3 regions of the Pseudoalteromonas sp. NJ631 genome follow, and region 2 is predicted to be linked to each of the others. Evidence: predicted binding sites of a transcription regulator. Region 2 holds the regulator's gene; each other region holds the start of a gene.
What was found. Region 2 encodes LexA, which represses DNA repair genes until DNA is damaged. Its sites were predicted from a motif close to TACTGTATNNNNATACAGTA; they were not measured.
Positions count from the first base shown of each region.

Region 1 (2,272 bases), on a different contig from region 2:
CGAGCAAGCAGCTCAACCACCCGACTGTCTAGACTTGTACGTGTTAGCCCTATCCTCCTCAAGTAATGACGCTTTTGGCAAGGCGTTAACACAAGCACATTGCAATGCTCTCGCGCCAAGAGTTTAGCCATTATTGTGGACTCACCCATGCCGTAATAATAACTCTTGTCAAGCTGCGCTAATTGTCCAGATATTACTTGCCAGTAACTTGGCAAATCATGATAGAGCGACAGCATAGAATCGACTTTAAGCACAAGGCCATTAGGTTCATCGATTACAATATCTGCACTTACTTGATAAAGCATATTGGCAATTTCTAATAGCTGCTGTCTTTCTAGAAGGTCGTCGTAGGGCAAAACATGAAGCTGTGTACACAATGCACAAGCAGTCCCAAGGCCCATTCCTATTTTTATACCTCGCTGCTGCGCTGCATCATTTAGCTGCACTATCTGGTTTTTGCGGCCATCAATAATAACAACGGGTGTCACAAAATCACCGGAAACCGTTTGCTTTGTCATTCCCTCTAGTTGCAGCATAGGAAAATAGAGATATAACCACATAACTAGCTCGTTAAACGCCGCTCATAGCCTGAAAACGCAACTATATTATCGCTAACATGAGGTAGATCTGGCTTTTCAAGCTCTGGCCAATAGTGGGGATTCTCTAGTTTAAGACTGCGATGTGCAAAGTGCCCTTTGTGCTTCTTTACTATCACACCCAAGCCGCTGTGCTGTGCTTGTAATGCCACTGAAAGTGTAAATGGTAAAGTCTGGGCGTACTGCGCTTGATATAAAGCAAATAACCTACAACTTCCCGCCTGTGCACCTAACTGCAAACGCTTTACAGCAGCAATAGAAAGCGCTTCGTGCCAAAGTACAAGCGCACTACACGCACCACTTTTTACACATTGTTCCGCAGCCCACAGCGCTTCTTTTTCACTTGGTGGCTGCAATATCATAAATTCACTCAGATCTAACGATAGATAATGCAATGCCGCGGCATGTATTTGCCCTGGAGGATTAATTAATATCTTCAAACGGTTATCATCCACAAAATGGGGCAATATCAACCTTAACTCCCCTATTCCCATTGCAGTTTTTACACCAATCACACCTTGTTGCGGCCAACCGCCACACAGCACATCATCAAGTGCAGCAAAGCGAGTACTGACGACATCATGCTGCACAGCCTGTCCACGCCCACGCCAAAGCAAGTTTTTACGCTCAAGAAGATCTATATAATTTGCCATACACCACCATATACTGTTTATATATACAGTATATTTAAATAAAGACAGATCGCAAGTAGATCGCTAGAAAAGAGGCGAGTTAAAAATAACCATAGTTTGCGCTTTAAGTTAATCGTGTTTTGCTTAGGAGAAATGAGATCTACAAAGTGTATTTGTGTAAAAGGCGACAAGAACTGAGACGTAAAACAATGAGTGTGGCGCGTAGATAATCGTCTTTTGGCCTCGATGAGTGCTACCCACTTAGGCAACAGCTAACCAACTGAACTACCACTTCGCTGCAACTGGCAAAGTTATAACGACATTATTATAAGCTTATGTTGAAAAATAAGTTACTTGATAGTGATGACAAAGGAAAGACTAAAGCAAATGAGCTATTTGATTTTTGATTTTTGATTTTTGATTTTTTATTTTTTATTTTTTATCAAGGAAGCTTGCTAAGAAGAGAGATTGCAAACTGGCGGAGTGGACGGGACTCGAACCCGCGACCCCCGGCGTGACAGGCCGGTATTCTAACCAACTGAACTACCACTCCGCAGTGATAGATTTGCAAGATATCTTAAATGGCGGAGTGGACGGGACTCGAACCCGCGACCCCCGGCGTGACAGGCCGGTATTCTAACCAACTGAACTACCACTCCGCAGAGATATCTTAATGACATTATTTTACTCGTTTTAGTGTTGGCGGAGTGGACGGGACTCGAACCCGCGACCCCCGGCGTGACAGGCCGGTATTCTAACCAACTGAACTACCACTCCAGCGAGTAAACAAGCTGTCATAAAGCTTGAATATAGTTATGCGATACATTGGCGGAGTGGACGGGACTCGAACCCGCGACCCCCGGCGTGACAGGCCGGTATTCTAACCAACTGAACTACCACTCCACTGAGTATTCGCATTTTTTGCTTCGAAGTGTTGGCGGAGTGGACGGGACTCGAACCCGCGACCCCCGGCGTGACAGGCCGGTATTCTAACCAACTGAACTACCACTCCATAAGAAGCAAATGCACGTTTGTAATAAGTAT
Region 1 covers NZ_AKXJ01000001.1:362,134-364,405, forward strand. The annotation lists gene A587_RS0101725 (Y-family DNA polymerase) at 1-560, opposite strand, end outside; gene imuA (translesion DNA synthesis-associated protein ImuA) at 563-1,249, opposite strand; tRNA gene A587_RS0101735 (tRNA-Asp) at 1,705-1,781, opposite strand; tRNA gene A587_RS0101740 (tRNA-Asp) at 1,811-1,887, opposite strand; tRNA gene A587_RS0101745 (tRNA-Asp) at 1,929-2,005, opposite strand; tRNA gene A587_RS0101750 (tRNA-Asp) at 2,055-2,131, opposite strand; tRNA gene A587_RS0101755 (tRNA-Asp) at 2,164-2,240, opposite strand.
Region 1: the regulator LexA is predicted to act here: its motif matches at 1,261-1,280, upstream of imuA (translesion DNA synthesis-associated protein ImuA).

Region 2 (2,272 bases):
AATAATTTATAAATCGCATTAGGGTGGTAAGAGACGTTAAATTCAGATTCAATGTATTGCTTTATACGATACCCTGTCAACCTACCACCGTTGTCATTTTGACTGTATTTTTCAATATACTGGCAAAGTTGTTTCTGCTGCGTATCGTTCAGATAACAACGTTTACCGATAGGTTTTTTAGCGTCAAGGCCAGTAAGCCCCTCATTAAGGTAGCGCTTTACCCACTCATTTACCATTCTTCTGCTGACATGCAGCATGGCAGCAATTTGCGTTTTATTGTGGTTATCACGGTAGTGCGCGACCGCTAAATAGCGGATCTTTTTACGCGCGTCTTTTTCTGATTTAGCTAACTTGAAAAGTTCGGCAGAAGTATGAGTATTCAAAGTTTATTTGTCAGTTGGAAAATAAATACAATTAGATCACAAATCATTACGGAATGGTATTAAAACCTCGCGAGGTAAACTCGCTCCTACCACAGTATCAGCACAGTGCAACATGGTGCGAGGTGGTTTATCCGCCGATGGTTTGCAATGAAGTTCTGAAAAAATATTCTAAACCTAAGTAAATGCGCTCCCAGCACAGTATTAGCAAAGTGCAACATGGTAGGAGGTAGTTTATCAGCCCAAAATCTTAATAATCTATTTCTTATTGCTTAGGGTCGTAGGTTATGCTTTGAGGCACGGACTTCGCTTCTTGTTAAATGCTACTCTAATTAATGCTATCAGCAAGTACACTTAAAATATGTCGAATAAAGAAACATTTGCGATTTTTTTTGAGCTGTATATACTTACAGTAAATAAACCACTGTATGGAACACCAGTTAATGCGTCCTCTAACAAAACGACAAGAACAAATCTTTGAATTAATAAAAGTATTCATAAAAGATACTGGCATGCCTCCAACTCGTGCAGAAATAGCTGATGCTTTGGGTTTTAAGAGTGCAAATGCAGCGGAAGAACATCTTAAGGCGCTTGCGAAAAAGGGAGTTATCGAAATGGTCCCTGGTGCAAGCCGAGGGATTCGACTTGTAGAGGATGAATCCGAACAACTTGGTTTACCTATTATCGGTCGTGTTGCTGCTGGTGAGCCTATTCTGGCAGAGCAACATGTAGAAAGTCACTGTAATGTAGATGCGAGTTTTTTTAAACCTAATGCTGATTATCTTTTGAGAGTTAATGGTATGAGCATGAAGGATATTGGCATTATGGATGGTGATCTACTGGCTGTTCACAGTACTCAAGTGGCTGAAAATGGCCAAGTGATAGTGGCTCGTGTAGAAGAGGACGTGACAGTTAAACGTTTTGAAAAGAAAGGAAAGAAAGTCTTATTGCATGCTGAGAATGAAGAGTTTAATGCGATTGAAGTGGATCTTGAGCATCAAAATTTCTCCATTGAAGGGTTAGCCGTCGGCGTTATCCGAAGTGCTGACTGGATGTAGTTTTTGAGAGCGAGCGTAGCGTTAAAGATAAAGTTGCGCTTGCTTTAACTATATTTTGTTTAAAAAGTGATAATTAACTTTTCTAACTATGTGAAAGTAGGATGATTATAGTGACTTTAATCATTTAGTAATATTTTTAGTTTTCTGATCTTTATACACTATTTTTCATCATTCTTCGTTTTAATCCCTATAGTCCCCAGTTTTGATTCTAAAGTCGGTCTTCTCAAAAATCTTGCAATTTGTTTGTTTTTTGACTAATTGGTTAATAGTCGTGCAGTAAGTCTATGTACAAATAGACAATATGACAGTCATCCAATAATAACAAAAGACAACCACGAGTTGTCTTGAAGGAGACGTCAAATGAAAATTTGTCGATTAGTTGTAGCATTCATCGCAGTGCTAATCGCCATGCCCTCACTTGCTAACAGCGCTTATAATATGAGGCAAGGTGTTACAGACATTAGTCATCAAGTGTATGAGCTTCACATGACCATATTTCTAATATGTTGTGTCATAGGTGTGATTGTGTTTGGGATTATGTTTTGGGCGCTTATAAAACACAGAAAGTCAAAAGGCGTTGTTGCAGCGCAATTTCATGAAAGCACCAAAGTGGAAATACTTTGGACTGCAATTCCCTTCCTGATACTCATTGGTATGGCAATACCAGCCACAAAAACGCTTATTGCTATGGAAGACACGAGTAAAGCTGATCTGACCATTAAAGTCACAGGTTCTCAGTGGAAATGGCACTATGAGTATATGGGGCACGATGTTGAGTTCTATTCCTTACTCTCTACTTCGAAAGATGAAATTAGTGATCTTAAAGAAAAAAAT
Region 2 covers NZ_AKXJ01000022.1:58,009-60,280, reverse strand. The annotation lists partial or broken gene A587_RS24880 (IS630 family transposase) at 1-383, opposite strand, end outside; gene lexA (transcriptional repressor LexA) at 824-1,438, shown strand; gene coxB (cytochrome c oxidase subunit II) at 1,799-2,272, shown strand, end outside.

Region 3 (2,272 bases), on a different contig from region 2:
AAAGCTATTTCCCCGCTTCAAGATAGATCATTTACTTAATACAACTGGTATAAGCTAAACGGCCTTTAATCATCCTTTGCTCGTTTCAAGCTTTTTTATTGCTTTATATTTAATCTCTAATTCAGACTATTTTAGCTACCATGGCACTTTTTATACTTTTTACCACTGTCGCACGGACAGACGTCATTTCTGCCTACTTTGGTTGTAGGCGTATCGTACAATTCACCATCTAAGTAATACCATCTGCCTGCTTCGGTAATAAAATTTGACCGTTCATGGAGTATATAGTGCGTGTTTTCTGCGATATAGTGTGCCTTAAACTCAACAACCCCCTGAGTAGCTTCTGCTATTTCTTCTAGCACTTCCAATTTTATAAAGTGTGCATAATTAGCAAATGCAGCAATATCGTCGACACTATTTTGTGCTTGTTTAGCCTGGGCGTACGTGTCATGAATATACTGTGCATCTTTTAAGCAGTATGCAGTATAGCGAGAGCGCATGAGTATTTGTGGACGCTCTGCGAATTTTTGTCCCTTAAGGTACGGCTCACAGCATTGCGAATAGGGAAGGGATGAATTGCAATAACAAGACATAAAAACTTCAGTTTTAACAAATTTATATCCTGTTATTGTAGCTTGTTAAGCGCTTTGAAAACAGTGGATCGCAACGTCAGATACCGGCAGTTCCATTTTGTTGATAGTTTGCACTGATGCAATATCAGTCCAAATCACCACTGCAGCGAAATTACCATTGCTGATAGCACTTTTAAGTACATACTCAAGGTCGTATATGTGCTTTTGCCTAATGACGAGCAACTTACTTGCATCAACTGAAGCGCTTTCTAGTAGTGACTTGTTTGGTACATTATCGGGTGCAACGAGTAGCGTCCAGCCTTGTTTATGCTGACATTTATGTAAAACTTTAAGTAACTCTAAGCTAGCGACGATCTCATCTTCAACTATCACATTATTGATTTCGTTAAGTGTGTAATAAGTTGAATTGTTTGGCTGTAGAAGTGCATTGCTGTGTAACATAATTGTCTCACTGGTTATCTATACAGTATGTGTATACAGTAGTTTATACAGTGTGTGAATGCAAGGAAAATTGCTAGCTTTTTAATCAATATTCAAGCTTAATTTTTATTTAGTTTAAATTTTCATTATAAAACAAGTGGTTGTGATTTTTTTGAAATGAGAGCTTAATTGACGAAAGTTCAGTATGAGTAAAGCAAGGAAGTTTTCTCAGCTGCGATACAGTAGTTTTCCTACTGTATCATTTTGATCGTCGCAGAGGGAAAGCGTACGTTTACTTAAGAGAGGCTTAGCTACGCCTAGCCTACGTTTTTTTGGAGAGTCAAATTTAATTTACTGGCTAATATGCTGTAGTTGATGAATTTGCTCGTAAAGTGTTGCAGCATAGCACTGTGCATCTCTAAAGCGCTTAGTTGTAAGGAAGCGGCGTACATCTAGTAGTACCTGTTCGGCGCCTTTGTGCCCTTGGCTGCTGGCCAAACTTAACCAAGCGGCTGCATGAAAGGGGCTGGGTGGCACTCCTTGACCTTTCATAAACAACAAACCTAAAAAGAACTGTGCCTTCAAATCACCAGACATCGCCGCCAGTCTTAGCCATTTTGCCGCAAGCGGAAAAGACTTTTCTTTTAGGTAATAGAGACCTTTTTTCAAAGCTTGGGTATTGTCATGAAGATCTGGGAATTTTGCGTCCGCTTTTAATGGCGACGTAACAAATTCAAGCACATTCAGCAGCTGCTGTTCTAAGTCATGGTTTGCTGAGTTGTCGGTGCTATTTTGATCCATATCTTTATTCGCAATAATCTTGATAAGCAGAGTGTAGCTGAATTTTAACTATTTTGTCCGAGTTTTAAAGTGATTCGTGTTAAAATCCAACCACTTGTTCCTCAAATTTGTAATTTTAGTTATGCTCGAGCGGTTATTTTCACTGCAAGCTATGCACACCAATGTAAGAACTGAGGTGATTGCTGGCTTGACGACATTCGTTACTATGGTTTACATCGTTTTTGTAAACCCTGCAATGCTAGCAGAAGCTGGTATGGATCACGGCGCTGCTTTTGTAGCAACTTGTATCGCAGCCGCAATCGGCTGTTTTATTATGGGGCTATGGGCTAACTATCCTTTAGCGCTTGCGCCTGGAATGGGCTTAAACGCCTTTTTTACCTATGGTGTTGTGCTTGGCATGGGCTATACATGGCAAAGTGCATTAGGCGCGGTATTTATGTCGGGCTGTTTATTTCTAT
Region 3 covers NZ_AKXJ01000014.1:112,369-114,640, forward strand. The annotation lists gene A587_RS0119115 (YchJ family protein) at 132-593, opposite strand; gene A587_RS0119120 (SulA-like leucine-rich domain-containing protein) at 639-1,034, opposite strand; gene A587_RS0119125 (tetratricopeptide repeat protein) at 1,365-1,814, opposite strand; gene A587_RS0119130 (NCS2 family permease) at 1,936-2,272, shown strand, end outside.
Region 3: the regulator LexA is predicted to act here: its motif matches at 1,056-1,075, upstream of A587_RS0119120 (SulA-like leucine-rich domain-containing protein).